Regions from separate parts of the Kaistia sp. MMO-174 genome, predicted to be linked through region 1. Evidence: riboswitches for the same ligand, from Rfam matches in the RefSeq annotation. Region 1 holds a riboswitch; each other region holds the start of a gene.
The links. Region 1 has a riboswitch for cobalamin ahead of WFK98_RS07820 (CbtB domain-containing protein). Riboswitches for the same ligand answer to the same signal wherever they lie in the genome.

Region 1 (9,894 bases):
CAACGCATAACCGGCGGCCTTCATGGCGGTTGCGATGCGCGCGGCACTCTCCGGCGTATCGAGGCCGACGCCATTGGCGAGCCGGCCGTCGCGGTCAGGATAGTTGGAAAGCACGAGCGCGATCCTGCGATCGCACGGTGCCGCCGCGCCAAGCCGGATCCAGCGCTTCGCCTGCGCCGCCACGAAGGCGATGCGCTCGCGGTCGGCGCGATAGACGACGATGCGGCTGTCGGTCCGGCCGTCGCTCTCGATCTCCTCCTTGAAGGAGACAGCGCGGGTGCCGATGCGGCCATCCACCTCCGGCAGCACGACATTCATGATCAGGTCGCGCGGACCGAGCCCCCGGCTCGATTCCAGCCACGCCTCGCGGCTGGTGCCGGCGAAGACGACCTGCAGCACCGGCCGCCCGGCGCGGTCGAGCACGGTTGTCTCGTGTGCGCGGCCGGGACGCGAGATGGCAAAGGCCGTGGCATTGAGCACGATCGAAGGCGCGAGATCGTCGACCGCCTTTTCGACGAAGGCGGCGGCCGCCTCGTTCTTCAGGCTGGAGGCGAAGATCGCCGCGGTCGAAATCCCCTCGCGGTCGAGCGCCTCGATCAGCGCGTCGACGGGCTCGGTCGAGCCGCCGGGAATGACGGAGCGATAGAAGGTCAGCAGCGCCACGGGCCGGCCGGCCTCGCTGTGGCGCAAGGGCTCCGAGACCACGCCCTCGCCCGGCCGGTAGAAGCCGACTTCCGGCAGAACCTGCGGCTCCGGCGGCTGTTCGCCCTCGCCGATGACGTGTCTGCAATAGGCGAGCGCCCGGCCGATATTGACCGCGCCGCCCTCGGCGCAATAGCGCCAGAGTTTTTGAGCGATCTCCGGCGCCACGGTCGTGTAGGCCTCCAGCGCCGCGTCCCAGCGATCCTCACCCGGCACGACGACCATCTGCGGCCCGCCGGCGCGCGAAAGCGCCCGCAATGCCTCCAGCCCATAGGGCCAGTAGCCGACGCCGCCCATCATGCGGATGAAGACGAGCTTCGCCTTGGTGACCGTCTTTTCGAGGTAGAGATCGACCGAATAGGGATGCGTCAGCTGCATCAGATTGGCGAGACGCAGCGACGGCCCTTCCGGCTCGCGCGCGAAGGCCGAGGCGAAGGCGGCGAGTTCCGTATCCGCCGCCGACAGGATGATGATGTCGCCGGGCGACTGGTCGAGATCGACGGCGCTGCCGCCATCGTCGATCCGCTCCATTTCGCCGGCGACAAGATGCATGGCTCAGGCCTTGAAATGGGCCGAGATGGAAGCCGCGTCGAGGCCGCGCTCGCCGATCACCACGAGACGGCCGGCATTGCCGCCCGGCGCGAAATAGGTGTCGACGCGGGGGCCGACGGCCTGCACGACGGCGGGCGCCGCCTTGCCGGCGACCGACGCCCGGCCCTTGATGCGCAGCACGCCCTTTTCCGCCATGGCAGCGCGGACGCGACTGCCCAGCGCCTCGATCGACGGCAGTTCGGCGACATCGACGATGAAGGTGTCGAAATCGTCGTGATCGTGCTCCTCCCCTTCAAGGTCGTGATGGCTCTTGCGCTCGAAGGCGTCGTCTTCCGCCGCCGCCCCCACGCCGAGCAGCACCGATGCCGGCAGGCCCGATGCATTGGCATGAACGACGCGCGCTTCCTTGCGGGCATCGCGGGCGACGATCTCGGCCACTTCCTCGATCTGTTTGGCGTCGACCAGATCGGTCTTGGAAAAGACGATCAGATCGGCGCAGGAGAGCTGGTCTTCAAAGAGTTCCTCGATCGGATCCTCGTGATCGAGGGATTCGTCGGCGGCGCGCTGGGCGGCCACGGCCTCCTCGTCATGGGCGAAGCGGCCGGCCGCGACGGCCTCGGCATCGACGACGGTGATGACGCCGTCGATGGTGACGCGATGGCGGACGGTCGGCCAGGTGAAGGCGCGCACGAGCGGCTGCGGCAATGCCAGCCCGGATGTCTCGATGACGATGTGATCGGGCGCCGGCTCGCGGGCGAGCAGTTGCTCGATCGTCGGCAGGAAATCGTCGGCGACGGTGCAGCAGATGCAGCCATTGGTGAGCTCGATCACCGTATCCGGCTTGCAGTCGTCGTCGTCGCAATCCGACAGCAGCGAGCCGTCAAAGCCCATGTCGCCGAATTCGTTGACGATCAGCGCGATGCGGCGGCCTTCGGCGCCGGCGATCAGGTTGCGGATCAGCGTGGTCTTGCCGGCTCCCAGGAAGCCGGTGACGATGGTGGCGGGAATACGGGCGGTCAAAGGACGAACTCCGGGTTCGGATTGGGTTTCAGGCGCACCGGGAGGCCAGCGGCCACAAGAAAGACGGTCTGCACGGCGGCGGCGATCTTCTGGTTGAGGCGCCCCTGCTCATCGGCGAAGCGGCGGGCGAGCGCGTTCATCGGCACGATGCCGGAACCGACCTCGTTGGAGACCAACACGACCGGTCCCCTCGCTTCGGCGAGCGCGGCCGCCAGCGCGTCGCCCTCACTGACGACGTCACGTTCCGCTTCCATCAGGTTGGAGAGCCAGAGCGTCAGGCAATCGACGAGGATGACGCGGCCGGGATCGGCGAGATCAGCCAGCCGGGCTGTCAGGTCGAGCGGCTCTTCCACCGTCGTCCAGTCGAGGCCTCGCCGGTCGCGATGCGCCGAAATCCGCGCCTGCATTTCAACATCGCGGATCTCGGCGGTGGCGAGGTAGGTGGCCGGCAACCCGGTGCGGGCCACCAGTTCCTCGGCGAAGCGGCTCTTGCCGGAGCGGGCGCCGCCGAGGACGAGCGCCGTGCGCGGCGCGGAAGGTGCCACGATCTCAGGCCGTCCGGGACAGGCGCTGATAGAGCCAGCCGGAGAAGAGGCCCGACAGCGCCCATAGCAGCGCGCTGACCACCAGCGAGGCCGCGACGAACTCGCCGCCGAGGCCAGCCGGATAGGAGGCTTCGAGCGTCGGCGGCACGGGTGCGCCGATCACATGCGGCAGCACGCCGATGACAAGGCCGGCAGCCTTCAGCAGCCACGAACCGCTGAAAACGATCAGCGCAAGGCCGATCGCCGAGGCAGCGACGGTCGAGAGCCACCAGACCTGCCGCGAGGTGACCTCGGCGGCTGCCGTGCCGGGAAGCTCCGGCGACAGGCCGAGCGACGGCAGCAGCGATGCGGCGAAGAAGCCGGCCACGCCCCAGAGCACGCCGGTGCGCGCGTCGATCTTGCCGCCGCGGATCGACATCAGGCCGAGCAGAACGGCCGAAACGCCGACCCCCATCAGCAGGTTGGCGAGCAGCGTGTAGGCCGAGCGCTCGAAGCCGTCCGCCGGCGACCACGCGTCCTCGTCATGCTGATGCGCCGGAGCGGCTTCGGGAGCGGCCGCCTCATGCGCATGGGCCTCGGTCGTCGAGTGCTCGTGCGGCGCGGCGGCGGCGGCCGGCGCCGGCTCGGCGTTCTCGAAGGTTTCGGCGTGGAGGATCAGAGGCTCGGTGGTGACCGCCTGAACGACGGACAGCGCAATGCCCACGGCAAGCCCCGCGCCGAAGGCGCTGAGGATGATCGTCTTGAACATGTTGATCCCTATGGCGTCAGTGGCAGGGCAGACCGAGGGAATGCCGGGTGTCGTGAGTCGCGTTGTGGATCAGGCTCGGCGCGGCGAAGCCGGTGCCGATGAACAGGAACAGACCGAAGGCGACGGCGAACAGGGCCGGGACGATGCGGGAACCCGCCTGCGCCTCTACACCGGAAATCGACGTGGACCGCGTTGCGGCCTTGGAAAGATTGGACATAGCGTCTCCTTGGCCGTCCCACCGACGGCTGACTGGTATGAGGCGCTGGCTGGTCTCCTGGCTCGCGGGTCGCAGCTTCCTCGACGCCTTCCCGGTTTCCCAGTGGCCATCGCGAGGTCGCTCGCCGCTTACAGTTGCGGGGGCAGCTTCGGCATTGGAATCCCGCAAGGGGTCCTTCCGTACCGAATTCCCATTTCATCCCCCTGAACCTTGGGTCCATCGGGGGAACCGACGCAAAATGACGCTAGATGGATTGCCGCTCCGGCGCAAGTCGCCGCTCATTTGGCGGCGGCGGTGCCCTTGTTGCGAAAGTGGGCCCAGCGGCGGAGGATCGCGACTTCGGATTGCCGGCGCAGGCGCCGCACGCGCGGAAAATCGTGCGACAGCACCACCAGCCCGACCGGCACCATCCAGAAGCCGAGCACCGGCAGGAATCCGAGCACGCCGCCCAGCAGGAAGCCGCCGCCGATGGCGACGCGCGCCGTGCGGCTGCGCGGGAGGGAGATCGCCTTCTTGCCGAAACGAATGGATGCCATGCGGGTCGGGCACTCCTGGGAGGATTGTTCAAAGCTCGCCATCAACCCGCGTCGCGGGAGGCTCGAGGCTGCCCTTTTATGTGGAAGAGGGCGGCCCGATTGCAACACCCTGTCCTGCCGTCCGCGGTGAACCGGGAGAGACGCCGAGCGCCAAGCGCGAGGCGGAAAACAATCAAGGGGCCGGATGGCTATCCATCCGACCCCTTGATCAAAACTGGCTCCGCGAGTTGGACTCGAACCAACGACCCGGTGATTAACAGTCACCTGCTCTACCAACTGAGCTATCGCGGAACAGCGTATGCGGCCCCTTTCCTCGCCTCGCCGAGGCTCGGAAACAATCAAGGGGCTAGATGGCTATCCATCCAACCCCTTGATCGAATTTGGCTCCGCGAGTTGGACTCGAACCAACGACCCGGTGATTAACAGTCACCTGCTCTACCAACTGAGCTATCGCGGAACAGCGTCGCCGCTGCTGTGAGCGAGGCTATAGCAAAGCCCGTATCGGCTTGCAAAGACCTAAAACGCATGTTTTCCGCCCATATAGGGCAAGGGGCGCCAAAACGTAGCGTTCCCGCGGGTTTGGCGTGGGGATAACTCGAACGATCGAACCCGGATCCGCAGCCGCATAAATATCGCCGGGCGGTCTCCCGGCCGCCCGAACGCGCCTATCGCGCCGCCGCCATCTCGCGCAATCTCTCCACCGCCTGGCGGACGAGCGGGTCGAGCCCGGCGCCGCCGGCGTCGAGATGGGCGAGAATGCCGGCCCGCATCCGGGGGTCCCAGAACTTGCGCAGATGTTCGGCGATCGCCGCAGGGGCCTTCTCCGCGCCCTGGCTGGCGAAGAACTTGCCGATCTGGTTCGCCATGTAGACGAGCTTCTCGGACGTATCAGACGACATGGGCTGCAACTTCCTCGGCAATCCGATGCGGATGGGTGAAGACTTCGAAGCTGTCGCCGCGCGCGATGGCCGCCAGCGTGATGCCGGCGGCCTCGGCTGTGCGGACGGCGAGCGCGGTCGGCGCCGACACGGCGACAATCAACGGCGCGCCAATCATGGCCGTCTTCTGCACCATCTCGACCGAGACGCGGCTGGTCAGGATCACCATGCCGGACGCCCCGTCGATGCCGTCCCGCGCCAGCGCGCCGCAGAGTTTGTCGAGCGCGTTGTGGCGGCCGACATCCTCGCGCAATGCGACGACGCCCTTCCCCGGCAGCGCGAAAGCGGCGGCATGCATGGAATGGGTCTCGCCGTTCAACAATTGCAGCGGCGCCAGCGCCGCCAGCGCGCCGCGGATCTCCCGCGCGCTGAAGCGCGTGGCCTGGTCGACCGGCGGCACACGGCGCATCGCCTCGGCGAGGCTGTCGATGCCGCAGAGGCCGCAGCCGGTCGGCCCGGCCATGTAGCGCCGACGCTGCGCCAGCGCCTGGCCGCGAGACGCGGCGAGCCACATGCGCAGCTCGACGCCGATCTCCTGCTCGACGATTTCAAGCCGCTCGATCTCGGGCGCATCCGCGACGATGCCTTCCGAGAGGCTGAAGCCGACGGCGAAGTCCTCGAGATCCGCCGGCGTCGCCATCATCACGGCCTGCGTGCTGCCGTCATAGGTCAGGGCGACAGCTACCTCCTCCGGGATCGCGCGCTCGCCCGCCGCCGCGCCATCGGCGCGCCAGAGCATCCTCGGCACGCGGCGGACGGGCGATTTCATGGCCCTACTCCGCCGCCTCGACGACCGGCAGGATTCGACGGCTGCTGCGGGCGCGGTCCTCGTAGCTCTCCTGCCAGGCCGTCGGGCCGTTGGAGGGGGAAACCTGCACCGCCGTCACCTTGTATTCCGGGCAATTGGTGGCCCAGTCGGAGAAATCCGTCGTGACGACGTTCGCCTGCGTGCCCGGATGATGGAACGTCGTGTAGACGACTCCGGGCGCAACGCGCTCGGTGATCAGCGCGCGCAGGCTCGTCTCGCCGGAGCGGCTGGCGAGCTTCACCCACTGGCCGTCCTGCACGCCGCGCTGCTCGGCATCGTGCGGGTGCATCTCCAGCCGGTCCTCTTCGTGCCAGACGACGTTCTCCGTGCGCCGCGTCTGCGCGCCGACATTGTACTGCGACAGGATGCGGCCGGTGGTGAGCAGCAGCGGGAAGCGTGGGCCGGTGCGCTCGTCGGTCGCGACATATTCGGTCACCATGAAGCGACCCTTGCCGCGCACGAATCCGTCGATATGCATGACGGGCGTGCCGAGCGGCGCCTTCTCGTTGCACGGCCACTGCACCGAGCCCTCGGCTTCGAGTTTGGCATAGGAGACGCCGGCGAAGCTCGGCGTCAGCCGCGCGATCTCGTCCATGATCTCGGACGGATGGGCGTAATTCATGTTGAAGCCCATGGCGTGGGCGAGCGCAAGCGTGATCTCCCAGTCCGCCTTGCCGGATTTCGACGGCATCACCTTGCGGACGCGCTGGATGCGGCGCTCGGCATTGGTGAAGGTGCCGTCCTTTTCCAGGAAGGTCGAGCCCGGCAGGAAGACATGGGCGTAGTTGGCCGTCTCGTTCAGGAAAAGGTCCTGCACGACGACGCACTCCATGGCGGCGAGGCCGGCCGCGACGTGGCGGGTGTCGGGGTCGGACTGCAGGATGTCCTCACCCTGGACATAGAGGCCCTTGAAGACGCCATCGACAGCGGCGTCGAGCATGTTGGGGATGCGCAGGCCCGGCTCGCTGTCGAGCGGCACGCCCCAGAGTGATTCGAACAATTGCCGCGTCTCGTCGCCCGAGACATGGCGATAGCCGGAGAGCTCGTGCGGGAACGAGCCCATGTCGCAGGCGCCCTGGACGTTGTTCTGGCCGCGCAGCGGGTTCACGCCGACGCCGGGCCGGCCGATATTGCCGGTCGCCATGGCGAGATTGGCGATCGCCATCACCGTGGTCGAGCCCTGGCTGTGCTCGGTGACGCCGAGGCCGTAATAGATCGCGCCATTGCCGCCGGTGGCATAAAGCCGGGCGGCGGCGCGGAGATCCGCCGCCGGAACGCCGGAAACCGCCTCGATCGCCTCCGGGCTGTGGCGCGGGTCGGCGACGAAGGAGGCCCAGTCCTGGAACTCGTCCCAGTCGCAGCGCTCGCGCACGAAGGCCTCGTCGGCCAGCCCCTCGGTGACGATGACATGCGCCATGGCGGTGAGCACCGCGACATTGGTGCCGGGCTTCAGCGGCAGATGATGGGCTGCCTCGACATGCGGCGTACGCACGAGATCGATGCGGCGCGGATCGACGACGATAAGCTTGGCGCCCTCGCGCAGCCGCTTCTTCATGCGCGAGCCGAACACCGGATGCGCGTCGGTGGGATTGGCGCCGATCAGCAGGATAACATCGGCCTGCTCGACGGAGTCGAAATCCTGCGTGCCTGCCGAGGTGCCGTAGGTCTGGCTCAGGCCATAGCCGGTCGGCGAATGGCAGACGCGGGCGCAGGTATCGACATTGTTGTTGCCGAAGCCGCCGCGGATCAGCTTCTGGACGAGGAACGTCTCCTCGTTGGTGCAGCGCGACGAGGTGATGCCGCCAATGGAAAGCCGGCCGTATTTCGCCTGGATGCGCTTGAACTCCGACGCCGTGTGGGCGAGCGCCTCTTCCCACGACACTTCGCGCCAGGGATCGGTGATGCTCGCGCGGATCATCGGGTTAAGGATACGCTCCCTGTGGCTGGCATAGCCCCAGGCGAAGCGTCCCTTGACGCAGGAATGGCCTCGATTGGCCTTGCCGTCCTTCCACGGCACCATGCGCACGACCTCGTTGCCGCGCATCTCGGCCTTGAAGGTGCAGCCGACGCCGCAATAGGCGCAGGTGGTGATGACCGAATGCTCGGGCTGGCCAATCTCGATCACCGACTTTTCGGTCAGGGTCGCGGTCGGGCAGGCCTGGACGCAGGCGCCGCAGGAGACGCATTCGGAGCCGAGGAAGCTTTCCTCCATGCCGGGCGAGACGACACTGTCGAATCCGCGGCCGGCGATCGCCAGCGCGAAGGTGCCCTGCACTTCCTCGCAGGCACGCACGCAGCGCGAGCATACGATGCATTTCGACGGGTCGTAGGTGAAATAGGGGTTCGACTCGTCCTTGCCCGGGTTGGGGTGGTTGTGCCCCTCATGACCATAGCGGACGTCGCGCAGGCCGACCGCGCCGGCCATGTCCTGCAGCTCGCAATCGCCGTTCGCCGCACAGGTCAGGCAATCGAGCGGGTGGTCGGAGATGTAGAGCTCCATGACGCCCTTGCGCAGGCGCTTCAGCCGCTCCGTCTGGGTCTTCACCACCATGCCCGGCATCACCGGCGTGGTGCAGGAGGCGGGCGTTCCCGCCCTGCCCTCGATCTCGACGAGGCAGAGGCGGCAGGAACCATAGGCGTCCAGCATGTCGGTAGCGCAAAGCTTCGGGATCGCCGTGCCCATCTCGCCGGCGGCGCGCATGATGGATGTGCCCTCGGGCACCGTCAGGGTCTCGCCGTCGATGGTGAGCGTCACCATCGTCTCCGACGTCGAGCGCGGCGTGCCGTAGTCGATCTCGTGGATCAGCGACATGGCGACCTCCTATCGGGCTTCTTCGAGGCTCGGCGCCGGCGCGTCGAAATCCTCTGGGAAATGGTGAAGCGCACTCATCACAGGATAGGGCGTAAAGCCGCCGAGTGCACAGAGCGAACCGAATTTCATCGTGTGGCAGAGATCTTCGAGCAGGACGCGGTTCTTGTCGCGCTCCTCGCCGCGCAGGATCTTGTCCATCGTCTCCACGCCACGCGTCGAGCCGATGCGGCAGGGCGTGCACTTGCCGCAGGATTCGAGCGCGCAGAACTCCATCGCGAAGCGCGCCTGCTTCGCCATGTCGACCGTGTCGTCGAAGACGACGATGCCGCCATGGCCGATCAACCCGTCCTTGCCGGCAAAGGCCTCATAGTCGAACGGCGTGTCGAACAGCGCACGCGGGAAATAGGCGCCGAGCGGCCCGCCGACCTGCACGGCACGGACCGGGCGGCCGGAAGCCGTGCCGCCGCCGATCTCGTCGACCAGTTCGCCGAGCGTGACGCCGAAGGCGACTTCGTAGAGGCCGCCATGCTTCACATTGCCGGCGATCTGGATCGGCATCGTCCCGCGCGAGCGCCCCATGCCGAAATCGCGATAGGCGGCCGCGCCCTCGGCGAGGATCCACGGCACGGTGGCCAGCGAGATGGCGTTGTTGATGACGGTCGGCTGGCCGAACAGGCCCTTGTGCGCCGGCAGCGGCGGCTTGGCGCGGACGACGCCGCGCCGGCCCTCCAGGCTTTCCAGCAGCGCCGTCTCCTCGCCGCAGACATAGGCGCCGGCGCCGACCCGCACCTCCATGTCGAAATCGAACGCCGAACCCGCGATGCCCCGGCCCAGATAGCCATTCTGGCGCGCCGTCTCGATCGCGGCTTCCATCGCCGCGACGGCATGGGGATACTCGGAGCGGATGTAGATGTAGCCGCGCGTCGCGCCGACAGCGATACCCGCGATGGTCATGCCCTCAATCATGACGAAGGGGTCGCCCTCGAGCAGCATGCGATCGGCGAAGGTGCCGCTGT
Region 2 (9,894 bases), 590 kb from region 1:
GATGTCGTGCTGCTGGTCGACCGGCTCGACCGCCTCGCCGATGCGATCGGCATCTCGCATCGCTCGGCAAAGATCGCGATGCAGAGCGTGGTCGTCGGGCTCGGCCTTTCGATCCTCGCCATGATCGCCGCCGCGCTCGGCTACCTGCAGCCACTGCAGGGCGCACTTCTGCAGGAGGCGATCGACGTCGCCGTGATCCTGAACGCGCTGCGCGCCCTGCGAGGATAACCGCGCAAGCCGTTGGCCGGACTCGCCTTTGTCGACATCGCCTTTCGCCATGCCGGAGAGGGCTCCCCGGCATGGCTGACAACCGGAGTTACTCCGCGGCTTCGGCGAAGCGCGCCCGCAATTGCCGGGCGGCTGCCACCATGTTGACGAGCGCCGGGCGGACTTCCTCCCATTTGCGCGTCTTCAGCCCGCAATCCGGATTGACCCAGATCTGGCTCGCCCGCAGGCGCTCGACCGCCTTGTCGAGCAGGTCGGTCATCTCTGCCACCGCCGGCACGCGCGGCGAGTGGATGTCGTAGACGCCCGGCCCGATGTCGTTCGGATAATTGTCGCCGACGAAGGCTTCGAGCAGCTCCATCTTCGAGCGCGACGTCTCGATCGAGATCACGTCGGCATCCATCGCCGCGATGGCGTCGATGATGTCGTTGAACTCGGAATAGCACATGTGGGTGTGGATCTGGGTCCGGTCGGCGACGCCCGAGGCGCAGAGCCGGAAGCTCTCGACGGCCCAGGCGAGATAGGGACCCCATTCGCCGCGCCGGAGCGGCAGGCCCTCGCGCAGCGCCGCCTCGTCGATCTGGATCATGCACGCGCCGGCCTTCTCGAGATCCTGCACCTCGTCGCGGATGGCGAGCGCGATCTGCCGGCAGGCGACACTGCGCGGAACGTCGTCGCGCACGAACGACCAGTTCAGGATCGTCACCGGTCCGGTCAGCATGCCCTTCATCGGCTTGCTCGTCACCGACTGGGCATAGCGCCACCATTCGATCGTCATCGGCTTCGGCCGCGACACGTCGCCGAACAGGATCGGCGGCCGCACATAGCGCGAGCCATAGCTCTGCACCCAGCCGGACTTGGTGAAGGCGAAGCCGGCGAGCTGTTCGCCGAAATACTGCACCATGTCGTTGCGCTCGAACTCGCCATGGACGAGCACGTCGAGCCCGATTTCCTCCTGCCAGCGGATCGCCGCCTCGGTCTCATGGCGCAGGAACGCCTCATAGGCGGTGTCGTCCAGGGCGCCCTTGGCATGCGCGGCGCGCGCCTTGCGCACCTCTGACGTCTGCGGGAAGGAGCCGATCGTCGTCGTCGGGAAGGCCGGCAGGTCGAGCACGCCCTGCTGCAGCGCGTGCCGCTCGACAAACGGGCTCGCCCGCCGCGCCTGCTCGGCGGTGACGGCGGCGGAGCGGGCCGCCACGGCGGCGTCATGAACCCGGGGCGACGTCGAACGCGTGCCGACGGCAAGCACCGAGGCGGCGATCTCGGCGGCGACGCTCTCGCGCCCGCCCGCCAGCGCCCGGCCGAGGCTCGCCAGTTCGCCCATCTTCTGGACGGAGAAGGCCAGCCAGCTCTTCAGCTCGGCGTCGAGTTCGGTTTCCTGTTCCAGGTCGATCGGCACATGCAGCAGCGAACAGGACGAAGCGATCTGGATATGATCCGAACCCCGGCGCGCCACCACCGGCTCCAGCCGGTCGAGCAGGGTGGCGAGATTGGCGCGCCAGATGTTGCGGCCGTCGATGACACCAAGCGACAGCACGAGCCCGCGCGGCGCCTTCGCCAGCACGGCATCGAGCTGCTCCGGCGCGCGAACGAGATCGAGATGCAGGCCCGCGACGGGCAGCTCCAGCGCGGTGTCGAGATTGTCCCCGAGCGCGCCGAAATAGGGGGTGAGCATCAGCTTCAGCTTGGGCAGCGCATAGGCGAACATGCCGTAGGCGACGCGGAGCGCCTGCCGGCTCTTGTCGTCGAGGTCGAGGACGAGGCAGGGCTCGTCAATCTGCACCCATTCGGCGCCGTTCGCCGCCAGCCGGCGCAGCATCTCGACATAGGCCGGCAGCAGGCCGGGCAGCAGCGACAGCGGATCGAGCGAGGCATCCTTGCTCTTGCCGAGTTTCAGATAGCTGACGGGACCGAGCAGCACCGGCCGCGTCTCGTAGCCGAGCGCCTTCGCCTCCAGATATTCGTCAAGCGGCTTGGTCGCGGCGAGGCTGAAGCGCTGCCCGGCCGTGAATTCCGGCACCATGTAGTGGTAGTTGGTGTCGAACCACTTCGTCATTTCGAGCGCCGGCACGCCCTGCCCCGCGCCGTGATGATGATGCCCGCAATCCGCATGCGCGCCATCGCCCTGGCTGCCGCGCGCCATGGCGAAATAGGTGTCGAGCGGCACCGGGCCGCCGGTCCAGCCATAGATCTCCGGGATCGCCCCGACCATGAGGCTGGTGTCGAGCACATGGTCATAGAGCGAGAAATCGTTCGACGGGATGTTGGTGACGCCGAGCGCATGCTGGCGCGCCCAGTTGGAGGCGCGAAGCGCGGCGGCGCTGGCGAGCAGGTCATCGGAGCGGCTCTTGCCGGACCAGTAGCTTTCGAGGGCAGACTTGAGCTCGCGGCGCGGACCGATCCGCGGCGTACCGAGCGTGCTGACAGGCAGCGTGGAAGGAGAAGGAGACATCGGCTTACCCCAAATGTTTGGGGGCAAAGGCCGAGCGGACGCATGCGTAGAATCCCGGCGCGAAGAACGGCGGGCGCAAGCGCACCACCGGGACACCCCGCCCAGGGACGTTATGAGGTCGCGGCAGGTCTCCTGGCTCGCGGGTCGCCGCCCCGGTCCGGCCTTCCCGAAGCGCTCGCTTCAGTGACACGGAATGGACCCGGGCTCGCCGCTCACAGTTGCGGGGGCAGCTCCGGCGTTGCCCGCCCCTTCGGACAGACGCACCGGATTCCCTCTTAGCCCTGGCGCCGCGCAGACGGCCCAGGGAACCACGACGCCCGACTCCTAAGCGTCGTGCCGCCCTCCGTCAAGCGGGATATAAAGATATCCTTATATCGACATGAGGCCTATTCGAACACCGCCGCATAGATCTCCGGCTTGAAGCCGGCCAGCAGGCGACCGTCGCCGAGATCGAGGATCGGCCGCTTGATCATCGAGGGCTGCGCCTGCATCAGGCCGATCGCCTTGCTGGCGTCGAGATCCTGCTTGTCGGCGTCTTCGAGCTTGCGGAACGTCGTTCCCGCCCGGTTCAGCACCGTCTCCCAGCCCAGCTCGCCAACCCAGCGATCGAGATGCACGCGATCGATGCCCTCGGCCTTGTAATCATGGAACTCATAGGAAATGCCATTGGCATCAAGCCACTGCCGGGCTTTCTTCATCGTGTCGCAGTTCTTGATGCCGTAGATCGTGACCGTCACGCCGTCTTTCTCCTGTGAGGCAGGCTGGCTGGATCCAGCCGCCCGCGATTCCCTGCGCCGATCATAGCGGCTGCCACGCCAGAGATGCAGATCCGGCCTCCCCGAAGGCCGCGTGCAAGACGCCGCAGCGCAATCTGCATGCGGCCATGCGCCCTGCCGGGCGGCGTTGACGGGCCATTGAGCCGACGAATATAGCTAGCCTTCATTATAATTAATTTGGATTCACACTTGCTTCTTCAAAGGCTTCCGGTCGCCCGGCAATTTGCGGAACCGCGCTCCGGACAGGCTCCATCCGGAGCATCCCAGCGCACGTCCGCCAGACTGTCCCGTCTGGGGCTGCTGCTTGCCCTGACGACGGCGCTCGGCGGCTGCGTCGTCGTCGGGCCGGATGTCGAGAAGCCGACAGTTTCGCTGCCGATGAAATGGAGCGCCGGCTCCGCGGTCAAGCCGTCGAAGCCGCCGGAGCTGTCGCAATGGTGGCAACGCCTCGGCGACCCGATGCTCGATGAGCTGGTGAACGAGGCCGTCGCCGGCAATCTCGACGTCGCCACCGCCAAGGCCAGCATCCGCGAAGCGCGCGCCAGCTACCGCCAGACGGTCGGAACGCTTCTGCCGTCGGCCAATGGCAGCGGCGCCGCCACGCGCAGCAAGAGCAATGGCGACATCTCAAGTCAGTTCCAGGCCGGGGTCGACGCCAGCTGGGAACTCGACCTCTTCGGCGGCAACAAGCGCGCCGTCGAAGCGGCCCGCTATGGCATGGATGCGGCCGAGGAAGAATTGCGCGCGGCTCTGCTGACCATGATCGGCGACGTCGCCAGCAACTATGTCACCGCCCGCGGCTACCAGGCCCGCATCGCGCTCGCCAGGCGCACGGCGGCATCGCAGCGCGAGACGGCGGCGATCACCCGCAACAAGTTCGAGGCCGGCGGCGCCACCGCGGCCGACGTCGCCACCGCCGAGGGCCAGGCCAGCAGCACCGAGGCCGGCATCCCGTCGCTCGAAGCCGCCTATGCCGAGACCGTGCATCGCCTCTCCGTCCTGACCGGCCGCGCCCCCGGCGCGCTGGTCGAGCGGATGAAGAAGCCAAGGCCGGTGCCGGCGCCGCGCCTGCCGATCCCGGCCGGCATCCCGGCCGACATCCTCACCGCCCGCCCGGATGTCCGCCTCGCCGAGGCGCAATATGCAAGCGCCACGGCGAAGATCGGCCAGGCCGAAGCGGCGCGCTATCCGAGCGCCAGCCTGACCGGCAACATCGCCACCAACGGCGCCAAGCTCGGCGACCTCGGCAAGAGTTCGTCGATCAGCTGGGTCTTCGGCCCCAGCCTGACCGTGCCGATCTTCAACGGCGGCCAGCTGAAGGCCGCCGTCGAGGTGACGCAGGCCCAGCGCGACCAGAGCTTCATCGCCTATCAGGCGGCGGTGCTGACCGCGCTGGAAGATGTCGAAAACGCCATCGTCGCGCTGTCGCAGGAACGCATCCGCTCCGGCAAGCTGGCCTCGGCCGCCCGCTCCTATGGCGAGGCCAATACGGTCGCGCGGACGCTGTTCCAGGCGGGCTCCTCCAGCTTCCTCGACGTGCTGACCGCCGAACGCTCGCTCTATTCGGCATCGGACGCGCTGATCGAGAGCCGCGTCGCCATCGCCACCGACTATGTCGCGCTCAACAAGGCGCTGGGCGGCGGCTGGAGCGGCGCGATCGACAGTTCGAAGCCGGTCATCGTCGACAAGCGCATGGGCCCCCACCTTGCCCGGCAATAGTCGCCAGCGCCCCCTTCACCCCGCCCTCGCCCCGCCGACGCCGTGCGCCGCTTCTCCGCGCACCCGGAACGGGGCGGTTCAGCCATCTCCCGGAACCCGACCCGCATGAGCACGAACCCCAAAGGCAGGCGCTCCCGCCTTCCCTTCCTGATCCTCGCGCTGATCGTGCTGGCGGGCGCGGGCTACGCCTTCCGGTCCAGCTTCACCGGCGCCAAGGCGCCGGCGATGATGACCGCCACCGTCTCGACCGGAAACGTCGAGGAAACCGTACTGGCGACCGGCACGCTGAAACCGTCCAAGCTCGTCGCCGTCGGCGCGCAGGTCTCCGGCCGCGTCACCGCGCTCAAGGTCGAGCTCGGCCAGCAGGTGAATAAGGGCGACCTGATCGCCGAGATCGACTCGGTCACGCAGGAAAACGCGCTCCGCACCTCCAAGGCCGCGCTCGCCAATATCCGGGCCCAGCGCGTCGAGAAGGAAGCCTCGCTGCTACTCGCCGAGCAGACGCTGGCGCGGCAGAAATCCATGCTGGCGCAGAAGGCCGTCTCGCAGGCCGATTTCGAGACGGCGGACGCCAACGTCAAGACGACCCGCGCCCAGATCGAGGCGCTCGACGCCAGCATCATCGAGGCGGAAGTCGCGGTTTCGACCGCCGAGGCCAATCTCGGCTACACCCAGATCACGGCGCCGATCGACGGCACCGTGCTCGCCGTCGTCACCCAGGAGGGCCAGACGGTCAACGCCGCACAGTCGGCGCCGACCATCGTCATCATGGGCCAGCTCGACGTGATGACCGTCCGCGCCGAGATCTCCGAGGCCGACATCGTCCGCGTCAGCGCCGGGCAGCCGATCTATTTCACCATCCTGAGCGATCCGGAGCGGCGCTACGAGGCGACGCTCGCCTCGATCGAGCCGGCGCCGGAATCGATCCGCAGCGACAGCAGCTTCTCGACCTCGTCGACGACAACCTCCTCCTCGTCGACCTCGTCGGCGATCTACTACAACGGCATCTTCAACGTCCCGAACGAGGACGGCCGGCTCCGCACCTACATGACGGCCGAAGTCCACATCGTGCTCGGCAAGGCCAACGATGTGCTGACGGTCCCGGCCGTGGCCCTCGGTCCGCGCAACGCCGATGGCAGCTACACCGTTCGTGTCGTCGAGGGCGACAAGATCACGCCGCGCAAGGTAGAGATCGGCCTCAACGACAAGGTCATCGCCGAGGTCAAGTCGGGCCTCAAGGCCGGCGACAAGGTCGTCACCGGCGAGGGCTCCGCGACCGCCTCCGCCTCCGGTTCGCGCCGGATGGGCGGCCCGCCGCCGATGGGGTTCTGAGCGAATGCACGCCCCGAACACCGCCGAACCGCTGATCACGCTATCCGACCTGCGCCGGGAGTTTCCCTCCGGTGACGGCACGATCGCGGTGCTCAAGGACGTCGATCTCTCGATCGCCGCCGGCGAGATGGTGGCGATCGTCGGCGCGTCGGGCTCCGGCAAGTCGACGCTGATGAACATTCTCGGCTGCCTCGACCGGCCGACTTCCGGCAGCTATCGCATCTCCGGCCGCGAGACCTCGCTGCTGGAGCCGGACGAACTGGCGGCGCTGCGACGCGAGCATTTCGGCTTCATCTTCCAGCGCTATCACCTGCTCGCCGAACTGACCGCGCTCGGCAATGTCGAGATCCCGGCCGTCTATGCCGGTCAGTCACCGCAGGACCGGCAGGTCCGCGCCGCCGCCCTGCTCGGCCGCCTCGGCATGGCCGACCGCACCGATCACCGCCCCGGCCAGCTTTCCGGCGGCCAGCAGCAGCGCGTCTCGATCGCCCGCGCCCTGATGAACGGCGCCAACGTCATCCTCGCCGACGAGCCGACCGGCGCGCTCGACAAGCACAGCGGCGAGGAAGTGCTGAAGATCCTCGAAGAGCTGCATGCCGAGGGCAAGACAGTCATCATCGTCACCCACGACATGGCGGTCGCCGCGCGCGCCGAGCGCATCATCGAGATCAGCGACGGCGTCATCATCTCCGATACGCGCAAGCCGAAGGAGCCGCTCTCCCCGGCCATCGGCCACGCCGCGCCGAAGGCGCAGAGGAAAGGCAGCCGCTGGGGCTCGATCCTCGATCGCGGCCGCGAGGCGCTGCGCATGGCGCTGCTCTCCATGCGCGCCCACAAGCTGCGCACCTTCCTGACCATGCTCGGCATCATCATCGGCATCGCCTCGGTGGTCAGCGTCGTCGCGCTCGGCGAGGGATCACGGCAGAAGGTGCTCGCCAACATCTCCGGGCTCGGCACCAACACGCTGGAGATCTTCGCCGGCAAGGATTTTGGCGACATGCGCTCGGGCAAGATCACCACGCTGGTGGTCGCCGACGCCAACGAGCTGGCGAAACAGCCCTATGTCGCCGCCGTCACCCCGACCGTCTCCACCTCGAGCTCGGTGCGCTTCGGCTCGAAGGAGGCGAGCGCTCTCGTCAACGGCGTCAGCGAACAGTATTTCGCCGCCAAGGGCACGACGCTCGCGGCCGGCCAGTTCTTTGACGCCGCAAGCGTCCGCTCGATGGCGCAGGACGTCGTCATCGACGAGAACACCCGCAAGGCGCTGTTTTCCGACTTCGACGGCAGTCCCGTCGGCCAGGTGATCCTGATCGGCCAGGTGCCGGCGCGCATCGTCGGCATCGCCAAGCCGCAGCAGGGCGGCTTCGGATCGAGCCAGAACCTGTCGCTGTTCCTGCCCTACACCACCGTGCAGGCCCGCTTCCTCGGCAGCACGTCGCTGCGCAGCATCACGGTCCGCGTCGCCGACGATGTCGCGACGGACCTCGCCGAGGCCGCGGTCACCACCTTCCTGACCCAGCGCCATGGCACCAAGGACTTCTTCGTCCTCAATACCGACGACATCCGCCAGACCATCACCGCGACAACGGCGACGCTGACGTTGCTGGTCGCCTCGATCGCCGTGATCTCGCTGATCGTCGGCGGCATCGGCGTCATGAACATCATGCTGGTGTCGGTGTCGGAGCGCGTCTCGGAAATCGGCGTGCGCATGGCGGTCGGCGCGCGGCAGGGCGACATTCTGCAGCAGTTCCTGATCGAGGCGATCCTGGTCTGCCTGATCGGCGGGCTGATCGGCATCGGCACGGCGCTCGGCTTCGGCGTCCTGTTCAGCATCTTCAGCTCGAATTTCAGCCTGATCTATTCGACCACCTCGATCGTCATGGCGTTCCTGTGCTCCAGCCTGATCGGCGTCGTCTTCGGCTATCTGCCGGCCCGCAACGCCTCGCAGCTCGATCCGGTCGTGGCGCTGGCGAAGGGCTAGCCCGGCCCGTCACGGCCTGCGATTTGCTTGGCATGGATGAGGTTCGGATCTTCGCGTGCGCACCACGCGTCGATCCGGGCCGGTCACGATGCCCGCAGATCGGACGACACAATGCCCAGAAGCGCGCCCTGCCCGATAAAGCAGCAAATGCCTATCACCCCTGCTCGCTGCCGAGCTTGACGCGTGAGGCGGCCAGCGCATAGCTTTCGGGAAGCAGCGCCGAACCCGATATTGGGCGGCCAAGCTTCCTGCCTCGGCAGAGCGTCTTCTCCCCTTCTATCCGCTTACGATCGCGGAGGGCAAAAGCCCGGCATCGTGGCCTCCAGCTCGCTCAGCAGGAACAGCCATGGTCAAGAACGGCAAGACACACATCGACAGCCTGCGCGACGGTCGCTCGATCTATATCGACGGACGGCGCGTCGCCGATGTGACGACGGATCCCGCCTTTGCAAACGCGGTCGCGACCGCCGGCAGCTTCTACGATTTCCAGGCGGCGCCGGAAAACATCGAGGCGATGACCTTCCGCTCGCCGAAGACCGGCGAACAGGTCAGCCGCGGCTGGCAGCTGCCGAAGAACCATCGCGAGCTGGTGGAACGCCGCAAGGCGCTGGAGCAATGGGCCGGCCTGACCTGCGGCATGATCGGCCGCTCGCCCGACCACGTCGCCTCGACCTTCGCCGGCTTCCGCATGGGCCTCTCCGCCTTCCGCGACCATGACCCGGCCCGCGCCGACGCGCTCGAGGGCTATTACGACTACGCCCGCGACAAAGACCTCTACCTCTCCTACGTCATCATCAACCCGCAGTCGGACAAGGCGAAGACGGCGAGCGGCCAGCCGGACCCGCACCTCGTCGCCTCGATCGTCGACGAGGACAGCACCGGCATCACCATCCGCGGCGCCAAGATGCTGGCGACCAGCGGCGTGATGGCGAACGAGATGATGGTCTCGGGCTTCAACGCGCTGCAGGCCGGCGACGAGGCCTATGCCTTCACCGCCGCGCTGCCGATCGGCGAGAAGGGCCTGACGCTGATGTCGCGCCGCAGCTACGAGCAATCGGCGACATCGACCTTCGACTACCCGCTGTCGTCCCGCTTCGACGAAAACGACGCCGTCGTCCATTTCGACGATGTGAAGATCCCGTGGGACCGCGTCTTCGTCCACAAGGACCTGAAGATGGCGCAGGCGCAGTGGCACGACACGCGCGCGCACGTCTTCCAGAACTACCAGTGCATCATCCGGCTGATGGTGAAGGTGAAGTTCCTGCTCGGCCTCGCCCGCAAGATCGCCGAGCTCAACAACATCATCAACTATCCGCAGGTGCGCGAGACGCTGGGGCTGCTGGCCGCCAAGGTCAACAACATCGAGGCGCTCATCATCGCGATGGAAGCCTCGGGCGAATATTTCAACG
Region 3 (9,894 bases), on a different contig from region 1:
GCGCGCCCGGCTCGGCGACTTCACGGATGTCCTTGCAGAAATCGAGGATGACCGGGATGTTGCGCTGGCCATAGAGGATGCCGCCGGCGCAGATCGTGTCGCCGACGCACTGGTCGACGCCGTATTTCAGCGGGATGCGGATGTCGTCGGCATAGGCTTCGAGGCCGCCGACGCGCACGCAGCTGATCACGTAGCGGGCGCCGGCCAGCGCCTCGCGGCGGTTGGTGGTCGCCGTGATCCGGGTCGGCAGCTTGTTCTCCGCGACCATGCGGTCGAGGATCTGGCGGACCATGGAGAGATTGTGCTCGCTGATGTCGGTCAGCGCGAATTCGACCTCGCGCAGTTCCGGCACGCAGAGGATGTCGGAGACCAGCTTCTTGGTGAAGCCGACGCTGCCGGCGCCGATAATGGCGATCTTGAAACTAGACATGGCGTTTCTGGGGTTCCTCGGGGGCGGCGCGTCGCGCCAGCGGCGCTATGCCAGGCCGCGCGGCGCGATGGGGCATTCAGAAAAGGTTCGAAATTGCCTCGAATTCGGCAGGGCGCTGGCAGCCTTGGGTGGTATTGGCTCATCCGGCTGCTCTTTTTCTTCGCCCGGTCGCTCTGCGTGAGGCTAGTATGCGCAAGGTTCAGGCACGGACCAGAGAGAATTTGTGCTTTCGCGGGTGATTTTATGCTCGACAAACTGGCGCTTCGCGCCCCGGTCATGAAGACGGTTTCGCTGCCGCGCGGCCGCCACAGGCTGCACACCATGCCGACCAGCACGGGCTACGAGACGCGCAGCGACGCGAGCTATAGCTGGGACGGCCGCAAGCGCGGCCAGACCCCTTTCACCGTGCTTCAGCACACCGTTTCGGGCTTCGGCAACCTGCGCTATGAGCGGCGCAATTATCGCGTCGGCGCGGGCGAGACGATGCTGGTGATCGTGCCGCACAACCACTGCTATTCCGTCGAGCCGGGCACGCCCTGGGAGTTCTTCTGGATCTCGATGAACGGGCAGGAAGCGCTCCGCATCCATCGCTCGATCCTGGAGGCGACGGGGCCGATCCTGCGGCTCCGGCCCGACACCATCGACCACCTCGCCGATTGCAGCCTGCGGCTGGTCGAGGGCGGCGGCGAGACCCCCGGCGCGGCTTCGGCGATCGCCTACGAGGCGGCGACGGCGCTCTATGACGACGTGTTCGGCTCGCATGGCGCCTCGCTCGCCGACAATGGCGTCATCCAGCGCGTGATCGAGCACATCCTCGCGAATCTCGACAAGCCGCTGTCGGTGCCGGAGCTGGCCGAATTCTCCGGCTTCAGCCGGGCGCATTTCTCGCGCATGTTCGCGGCGAGCGAGGGCATGCCGCCGGCCGAGTTCGTGCTGCAGGAGCGGATGCGCCGCGCCGCCCGCCTGCTCGCCGGCCAGCAGGTCTTGTCGGTGAAGGAGGTCGCGGTGCTGTCCGGCTTCGACGATTCCAACTATTTCGCCAAGGTGTTCCGCCGCTTCTTCGGCACCAGTCCGACCGAGTTCCGCACCACCGGCATGTATGCGAGCGCCTGCTGAGGCCGGCCGCCCACCTGATTCGTTGTGAGTCAAGAATAACTACATGTTGACGGAGAAAGCCGAGAAGCGCACTACATCTGCGTGTCGAGGCTCTTTCGAGTCGCAAGATCCGGGAGTTTGAGGGAATGCCGGGACGCCCTGAAAAGGGTGAAGCCGGAGCTGCCCCCGCAACTGTGAACGGCGAGTATCTGTCCGGAGAGACCACTGGAACCGTGAGGTTCCGGGAAGGTGGGCAGAACGACGACCCGTGAGCCAGGAGACCTGCCTCGACAGATTGAAAACGTCCTCGGGCGGGGTGTCCCGGTGGAGCGCTGGAACCGTGCGGCCTTTTTCGGGCCGCGCGTTCCATTCGCTTCGGCTTGCCCCCGCTCCAACATCTGGGCTGAAGCCGATGTCACTCACGATCGATTCCGACCGCAGCGTACCCCTCGCGTCCAACCCGTCGCATTCGCCGGTTCCGGTTCCGTCCAAGGCGTCTGCCGCCGCCACGCCGGCCTTTCATGTCATTCGCCGCAACGGCTCGGTGTCGCCCTTCGACGCCGCCAAGATCGCCGTCGCGCTCACCAAGGCGTTTCTCGCCGTCGAGGGCAACAGCGCCGCCGCCTCGCGCCGCGTGCACGAGATCGTCGACGATTTGACCGGCCAGATCGTCAGCGCGCTGACGCGCCGCGTCGGCTCCGATCGCGCGCTGCATATCGAGGACGTGCAGGACCAGGTCGAGCTGGCGCTGATGCGCGGCGAGCACCACAAGGTCGCCCGCGCCTATGTGCTCTATCGCGAGGAGCGCGCCCGAGCCCGCCGCACGGCCGAGGCGGCCGTTCCCGTCGGCGCGCCGCTGTTCCAGGTGCGCGGCGCCGACGGCATCCTCCGCCCGCTCGACGAGCGCCGCCTGCAGCTCGTGGTCGACGAGGCCTGCGCCGGCCTCGCCGATGTCGACGCCGCCGCGATCCTCGCCGAGACGCGCCGCAACCTCTATGACGGCATCTCGCCGGCCGAGCTGGCGCTGGCGCCGGTGATGGCGGCGCGCACGCTGGTCGAGAGCGAGCCCAACTACGCCTTTGTCAGCGCCCGCCTGCTGCTCGACATGCTGCGCGCCGAGGCCGTCTCCTTCGTCGAGGGCGTCGTGGCGCAGCCGACCCAGGCCGAGATGGCGACCCGCTATGCCGACTATTTCCCCGCCTTCATCCGCGTCGGCATCGAGCACGAGCTGGTCGATCCCGAGCTCGGCCGCTACGACCTCGCCCGCCTTGCCGCGGCGCTGAAGCCCGAACGCGACCTCAACTTCCAGTTCCTGGGCCTGCAGACCCTCTACGATCGCTATTTCCTGCAGACCGGCGGCACCCGCATCGAGCTGCCGCAGGCCTTCTTCATGCGCGTCGCCATGGGCCTGGCGCTGCGCGAGATCGACCGCGAGACGCGCGCGATCGAGTTCTACGACCTCTTGTCGTCCTTCGATTTCATGGCCTCGACGCCGACCCTGTTCAATTCCGGCACGCTCCGGCCGCAGCTTTCCTCCTGCTTCCTGACCACGGTGCCGGACGATCTCGACGGCATCTTCAAGTCGGTGAAGGACAATGCGCTGCTGGCAAAGTATTCCGGCGGCCTCGGCAATGACTGGACGCGCGTGCGCGGCCTCGGCGCTCACATCAAGGGCACGAATGGCGAGAGCCAGGGCGTGGTGCCGTTCCTGAAGGTGGCGAACGACACCGCGATCGCCGTCAACCAGGGCGGCAAGCGCAAGGGCGCTGTCTGCGCCTATCTCGAGACCTGGCATGTCGACATCGAGGAATTCCTCGATCTCCGCAAGAACACCGGCGACGATCGCCGCCGCACGCATGACATGAACACCGCCAACTGGGTGCCGGACCTGTTCATGCAGCGCGTGGCCGAGGATGGCGTCTGGACGCTGTTCTCGCCCGACGAGACGCCGGACCTGCACGACCTCTACGGCCCCGCCTTCAAGACCGCCTATGAGGGCTACGAGGCGAAGGCGAAGCGCGGCGAGATGCGCGTCCACAAGGAGGTCAAGGCGACCGATCTCTGGCGCCGCATGCTGACCATGCTGTTCGAGACCGGGCATCCCTGGATCACCTTCAAGGATCCCTGCAACATCCGCTCGCCGCAGCGCCATGCCGGCGTGGTGCACTCGTCCAATCTCTGCACCGAGATCACGCTCAACACCTCGAACGACGAGGTCGCGGTCTGCAATCTCGGCTCGATCAACCTCGCCCACCACATCGTCGGCGACGGCCTCGATCTCGACCGGCTGGCGCGCACCGTCCAGACGGCGATGCGGATGCTCGACAACGTCATCGACATCAATTTCTACACGATCCCGGAGGCGCGCCGCTCCAACCTGCGCCATCGTCCGGTCGGCCTTGGCCTGATGGGCTTCCAGGACGCCCTGCAGGCGCTGCGCATTCCCTACGCTTCCGAGGCGGCCGTCCGCTTCGCCGACGAGAGCATGGAGGCGATCTCGTTCCATGCGATCTCGGCCTCGACCGACCTTGCCGCCGAGCGCGGCCGCTATCCGAGTTTTGAAGGCTCGCTGTGGTCGCAGGGCGTTCTTCCGATCGATTCGGTCGAGCTGCTGGCGGAAGCCCGTGGCGGCCTCGATCTCGACCGCTCGACGGTGCTCGACTGGGAAGGCCTGCGCGAGCGGGTGAAGACCGTCGGCATGCGCAATTCCAACACCATGGCGATCGCGCCGACCGCGACGATCTCCAATATCTGCGGCGTGGCGCAGTCGATCGAGCCGGCCTACCAGAACCTTTTCGTCAAATCGAACATGTCGGGCGATTTCACCGTGGTGAACGCCGCCCTGGTGCATGATCTGAAGGCGCGCGGCCTCTGGGACGAGGTGATGGTCTCGGACCTCAAGTATTTCGACGGCAGCATCGGCCCGATCGACCGCATCCCTAGCGATCTGAAGGCGCTCTACGCCACCGCCTTCGAGATCGACTCGTCCTGGCTGATCGAGGCGGCGGCGCGCCGGCAGAAGTGGATCGACCAGGCGCAGTCGCTCAACCTCTACATCGCCAATCCCTCGGGCAAGAAGCTCGACGCGCTCTATCGGCTTGCCTGGCAGCGCGGCCTGAAGACGACCTATTACCTGCGCTCGCGCTCGGCGACGCATGTCGAGAAGTCGACGCTGAAGGGCACGGACGGCAAGCTGAACGCCGTCTCGGCGGTGATGGCCACGGCGCCGGCCGCCGCCGCGCCGATCCTCGTGCCGGCAGCCCTGAAGGCCGCGCCGGAGCCGATCGCCATCCCGATCGGCGAAGCCTGGGGCAAGGCCTGCTCGATCGACGATCCGGAATGCGAAGCCTGCCAGTAAGCAAGACCTGCCAGTAAGATCTGGGGAAGGGCGGCTTCGCTAATGGCAATCAAGGGCCGATAAGCAAGCAAGACCCTCACCCAACCCTCTCCCGCAAGCGGGCGAGGGTTTTTCAGACGGTGCCGATGGAGAAGCGAGGTCTCCCTTGCCCCCTCTCCCGCTTGCGGGAGAGGGCTGGGGTGAGGGGCTTTCCCGTCAATGCTGCGGCCTCCCTCGGGGAGAGGCGAAGAATTCTCCTGCCGCGCGCCTCCGTGCCGCGCAGCCAAAAAATCAAAGGAGTTGACCATGCTCGATTGGTCCGAACCCAAATCCGCTTCCGCGCCGGGCGCGCTTCTCGCGACCGCCGGGCAGGGTGACTCGTCCGCCGACGCCACCGGCCTCGGCGCCATCGACCGCGCCGGTGGCCGCGTTTCCGTCGACGACAAGGCGATGATCAATTGCCGCGCCGACGTGAACCAGCTGCTGCCGCTCAAATATCGCTGGGCCTGGGAAAAGTACCTCGCCGGCTGCAACAACCACTGGATGCCGACCGAGGTCTCGATGCAGGCCGACATCGCGCTCTGGAAGTCGAAGGACGGGCTGACCGAGGACGAGCGCCGCGCCATCAAGCGCAATCTCGGCTTCTTCGCGGCGTCGGAATCGCTCGTCGCCAACAACATCGTGCTGGCGATCTACCGCCACCTGACCAATCCCGAATGCCGGCAGTACCTGCTGCGCCAGGCGTTTGAGGAGGCCGTGCACACGCACACCTTCCAGTACATCGTCGAAAGCCTCGGCCTCGACGAGGGCGAGCTGTTCAACATGTACCGGGAAGTGCCGTCGATCACCGACAAGGCGGCATGGGCGCTGAAGCACACCCAGCATCTCGACGATCCCGACTTCAAGACCGGCACGCCCGAGACCGACCAGGCGTTTATGCGCGACCTCGTCGCCTTCTACGTCATCTTCGAGGGCATGTGGTTCTATACCGGCTTCGCGCAGATCCTGTCGCTCGGCCGGCGCAACAAGATGGTCGGCATCGCCGAGCAGTACCAGTACATCCTGCGCGACGAGTCGATTCACCTGAACTTCGGCATCGACGTCATCAACCAGATCAAGGCGGAGAACCCGCATCTGTGGACGGCGGCGTTCCAGGACGAGCTGCGTTCGATGATCCGCGAAGCGGCCGAGCTCGAGGCCGCCTATGGCCGGGACACGATGCCGCGCGGCTTCCTCGGCCTCAATGCGGCGCTGTGCGAGAGCTACATGCACTTCATCGCCAACCGCCGCTGCGCCCAGCTCGGTCTCGCGCCGGTGTTCCCGGAGACGGAAAATCCGTTCCCGTGGATGTCGGAGGCGATGGATCTCAAGAAGGAGAAGAACTTCTTCGAGACGCGCGTGATCGAATACCAGAACGGCGGCGCGCTCGCCTGGGATTGATCAGGAAGACCCTTGCCCACGAGAGATCGGGGCTGATGTCAGCTTGGCACACCCCTCTATCCTCCACGCTCCATTTCACCTCTCCCTCAGGGAGGGGTGAAATGGAGGGGCTTCGCCCCTTGATAAGAAGGAGCCACCTCAGCGCAGCTCCGCCGCCGCGTCATAAGTCCGCTGCGCCGTCAGCACGGCATCCATGTTGCGCTCGGCCCAGTGGGCCAGCGTCGCCACCGTTTCCGTGAGTGTGCGGCCGAGCGGCGTCAGCGCGTATTCGACCGTCACCGGCACGGTGGCGAAGACGGTGCGCGAGACCAGCCCGTCGCGCTCCAGCTTCTTCAGCGTCTGCGACAGCACCTTCTGCGAGATGCCCTTGATGTCGCGCCGGATGTGGTTGAACCGCACCGGTTCGCCATCGAGCCGGTCGAGGATCAGAAGCGCCCATTTGTCGGCGATCCGGTCCAGCACCAGCCGGGTCGGGCAGCGATCTTCGTAGACGTCATAGGCGCGCTGCAGCGTTGTCGTTTCCATCCGTCTTCTCCGGGTAGCCGGTATCCTCGAGGGAACCTTGTGAGCTGAAAGTGCTCTCTTCTTCGCTGTCTCAATCCGCAGTATGTAGCAAATCGAAACAAGGTTTCCAAATGAAACTGGGATGATCGTGATGACGAAGAAGATTCTGGTGCTCGGCGCGACCGGCAATGTCGGCCGGCCGCTGGTGAAGGCGCTGCTGGCGAAAGGCGAGGCGGTCAAGGCCGCGTCGCGATCCGGCCAGCCGGTGGAGGGCGCCGAGGGCGTCGTGTTCGACTATGCCGATCCGGCGAGCTTCGGCCCGGCCTTCGACGGCGTCGACCGCGCCTATGTCATGCTGCCGGCCGGCTATGTCGCGGCGAAGGAACTGCTGCTGCCGGTGGTCGAGGCGGCCGCGGCGCGCGGCGTCAAGATCGTGTTCCAGAGCGTCTTCGGCGTCGAGGCGGACGATTCCATCCCCTATCGCCAGGTCGAGATCGCGATCGAGAAATCCGGCGTGCCCTATGTGATCCTGCGGCCGAACTGGTTCGCCGACAATTTCCATACCTACTGGAAGGCCGGCGTCGATCATGGCGCGATCGCCGTGCCGGCGGCCGACGGCAAGTCGAGCTTCATCGATGTCCGCGACATCGCCGAGAGCGCCGCGGCCGCGCTGACCACCGATCGCTTCGACGGCCGCGCCTTCAACCTGACCGGCCCGGAGGCACTTGGCTATGCCGAGGCGGCGACGATCCTTTCCGGTGTTGTCGGCAAAGAGATCGCCTATACCCCGGTCGAGGACGACGCGTTCATTGCCATCCTGACCGGCGCCGGCGTGCCGGAGGACTATGCCCGCCTGCTGACTTCGATCTTCTACCCGGTGCGCCAGGGCTGGACGGCCGTGGTGACGAAGGATGTCGAGACCCTCACCGGCAAGTCGCCGCGCTCGGTCGAGACTTATGCGGCTGACAACGCTGCGGCGCTGACCGCCTGATCCAAGAAAGCCGAGCCGGCGTCATCGCCGCCGGCTCAGCCCCTTGCCGCCGCCGCGTCCAGCACGCGGGCGAGATCGTGCTCGGCCCGGGCGAGGATGGCTTCGACCGCCATCCTTGCGCCGGCGGCGTCGCGCAGCCGCAGCGCCTCGACCAGGTCCCGGTGCAGGCGGAGCGTCTCGGCATGGTCCGGCACGGCGCGGTTGGACGCGTCGAACGCCTTTTCCAGCGCCGCGTGGACCAGGCCGGAGAACCGGGCGAAGACCGGGTTGTGGCTCGCCCCGAGCAGGAGCGCGTGGAAGCGGAGGTCGGCCGCCGTGAAGGCGCCCGTGTCCGTCGCGCCCGCCATCTGTCGCCAGGCCTCGTCCATGTCGGCGATTTCCTGCAGCGTCGCCCGGGAGGCCGCGAGTTCGGCGGCCATCGGCTCGATCGCCCGCCGCGCCTCGAGGACCGAGCGCAGCAGCGCCTCGTCGAGAAAATCGGCCCCGAGCCAGGTCAGGATGTCCGGATCGAGCTGGTTCCACTCGGCCTTGGCGCGCACGAACGTGCCGACGCGCGGCTTGCCGCGCAGCAGCCCCTTCGATTCCAGCACCTTCAGCGTCTCGCGGATGACCGTGCGGCTGACGCCGAAGCGGGCGCAGAGATCCTGCTCGCGCGGCAGCCGCGTGCCGGCAGGGTACGTGCCGCTTGCGATCGACCGGGCGAGCGCCGCCACGATCTCGTTCTGCACGCGCGGCCGGGTCCGGCGCGGCGCTCCAGGGACGGCGTCCGCCTTGGTTCGGGTTTCGATCATGAAATGATCATACAACAAGATTGACGGGTATGATCATTGTTTCTAGCCTCCGATGCTGTCCGGCGTGCTGCGGTTGAACGCCCGGCGGCGCGGACGCCGCGCTTTCCCTTCAGGTCCCGCCGGACGGGACGGCATCGAGGCCTCTCATGAAGATCACCGGCATCGAGACGCATGTCGTCAATGCGGAGATGCGGAACTGGGTGTTCGTCCGCGTCCTGACCGATCAGCCGGGGCTCCATGGCTGGGGCGAGGCGACGCTGGAATGGAAGGCGCGCGCCATTGTCGGCGCCATCGCCGATCTCGAACCGATCCTGCTTGGGCATGACCCGCGCGACATTGAGAACGCCGTCCGCGCGATGAAGAAGCACGGCTTCTGGCAGCCGCTCGGCGTCATCGGCATGACGGCGCTGTCGGGCATCGAGATGGCGCTCTGGGACATTCTCGGCAAATCGCTCGGCGTGCCGGTCTGGCGGCTGTTCGGCGGCAAGGTGCGCGACCGCGTGCCGGTCTATACCCATCTCGGCCTCGGCCAGATGGACGCCGTCTATCATTCGATGGACGCGTCTTCGCTGGTCGAGCGCGGCCTTGCCGTCAAGGAGCAGGGCTACAAGGCGATGAAGGTCGTCAACGTGCCCTACACCCACTACACGGCGACGCCGGCCGCGATCGACGACTTCGTCCGGAGCATGGCGGCGCTGCGCGATGCGGTCGGGCCCGAGATAGAGCTGATGGTCGATTTCCACGGCCGCTGCGCCTCGGCCGGCGCCGCGCTCTCCTATCTGCGCGCGCTGGAGCCGTTCAATGTCATGTTTGCCGAGGAGCCGATCCCGCCCGGCGACGTCGCCTCGATGAAGGTGATCGCGGACGCCTCGCCGGTCGCCATCGCGCATGGCGAGCGGCTGACGAGCGCCGCCGAATTCGCGCCCTATATCGAGGCGCGCACGATGACGGTGGCGCAGCCGGATCTCTGCCATTGCGGCGGCTTCAGCGAGGCGCGCCGGATCGCGGCGCTGGCGGAAGTGGCCGGCATCGGCCTCGCCCCGCACAATCCGCTCGGGCCGATCGCCGGCGTCGCGGCGCTGCATTTCGATGTCGCGACGCCCAACGTCATCATCCAGGAGGAGATGACCGGCGCGGTGCCCTGGTATTTCGACGTCGTGCAGGGGCCGATCGAGCGCGTCGACGGCGCCTGGCAGGTGCCGCAGGCGGCCGGCCTCGGCGTCGAGGTCGATCTCGCCGTGGCGGCGAAGCATCCCTGGAAGCAGGAGCCGTTCCCGACCCGCGAAGCCGTCCTGCCGGACGGCAC

Region 2: another riboswitch for cobalamin. It lies ahead of metE (5-methyltetrahydropteroyltriglutamate--homocysteine S-methyltransferase); the one in region 1 lies ahead of WFK98_RS07820 (CbtB domain-containing protein).
Region 3: another riboswitch for cobalamin. It lies ahead of WFK98_RS15985 (ribonucleoside-diphosphate reductase subunit alpha); the one in region 1 lies ahead of WFK98_RS07820 (CbtB domain-containing protein).

The regions. Positions count from the first base shown of each region.
Region 1 is NZ_JBBCUO010000002.1:390,491-400,384, reverse strand. Features, by position in the region: gene cobN (cobaltochelatase subunit CobN) at 1-1,254, opposite strand, end outside; gene cobW (cobalamin biosynthesis protein CobW) at 1,258-2,274, opposite strand; gene cobU (bifunctional adenosylcobinamide kinase/adenosylcobinamide-phosphate guanylyltransferase) at 2,271-2,819, opposite strand; gene WFK98_RS07825 (CbtA family protein) at 2,824-3,567, opposite strand; gene WFK98_RS07820 (CbtB domain-containing protein) at 3,584-3,784, opposite strand; cobalamin riboswitch at 3,815-4,032, opposite strand; gene WFK98_RS07815 (hypothetical protein) at 4,063-4,320, opposite strand; tRNA gene WFK98_RS07810 (tRNA-Asn) at 4,536-4,611, opposite strand; tRNA gene WFK98_RS07805 (tRNA-Asn) at 4,702-4,777, opposite strand; gene WFK98_RS07800 (formate dehydrogenase subunit delta) at 4,986-5,219, opposite strand; gene fdhD (formate dehydrogenase accessory sulfurtransferase FdhD) at 5,209-6,027, opposite strand; gene fdhF (formate dehydrogenase subunit alpha) at 6,032-8,878, opposite strand; gene WFK98_RS07785 (formate dehydrogenase beta subunit) at 8,888-9,894, opposite strand, start outside.
Region 2 is NZ_JBBCUO010000002.1:982,681-992,574, forward strand. Features, by position in the region: gene WFK98_RS10565 (heavy metal translocating P-type ATPase) at 1-228, shown strand, start outside; gene metE (5-methyltetrahydropteroyltriglutamate--homocysteine S-methyltransferase) at 317-2,677, opposite strand; cobalamin riboswitch at 2,783-3,005, opposite strand; gene WFK98_RS10575 (ArsC family reductase) at 3,064-3,414, opposite strand; gene WFK98_RS10580 (efflux transporter outer membrane subunit) at 3,745-5,172, shown strand; gene WFK98_RS10585 (efflux RND transporter periplasmic adaptor subunit) at 5,278-6,504, shown strand; gene WFK98_RS10590 (MacB family efflux pump subunit) at 6,509-8,485, shown strand; gene WFK98_RS10595 (4-hydroxyphenylacetate 3-hydroxylase family protein) at 8,832-9,894, shown strand, end outside.
Region 3 is NZ_JBBCUO010000004.1:179,883-189,776, reverse strand. Features, by position in the region: gene WFK98_RS15995 (alpha-glucosidase/alpha-galactosidase) at 1-430, opposite strand, end outside; gene WFK98_RS15990 (AraC family transcriptional regulator) at 674-1,546, shown strand; cobalamin riboswitch at 1,617-1,829, shown strand; gene WFK98_RS15985 (ribonucleoside-diphosphate reductase subunit alpha) at 1,938-4,883, shown strand; gene WFK98_RS15980 (ribonucleotide-diphosphate reductase subunit beta) at 5,169-6,302, shown strand; gene WFK98_RS15975 (winged helix-turn-helix transcriptional regulator) at 6,441-6,827, opposite strand; gene WFK98_RS15970 (SDR family oxidoreductase) at 6,958-7,797, shown strand; gene WFK98_RS15965 (FadR/GntR family transcriptional regulator) at 7,833-8,585, opposite strand; gene WFK98_RS15960 (enolase C-terminal domain-like protein) at 8,735-9,894, shown strand, end outside.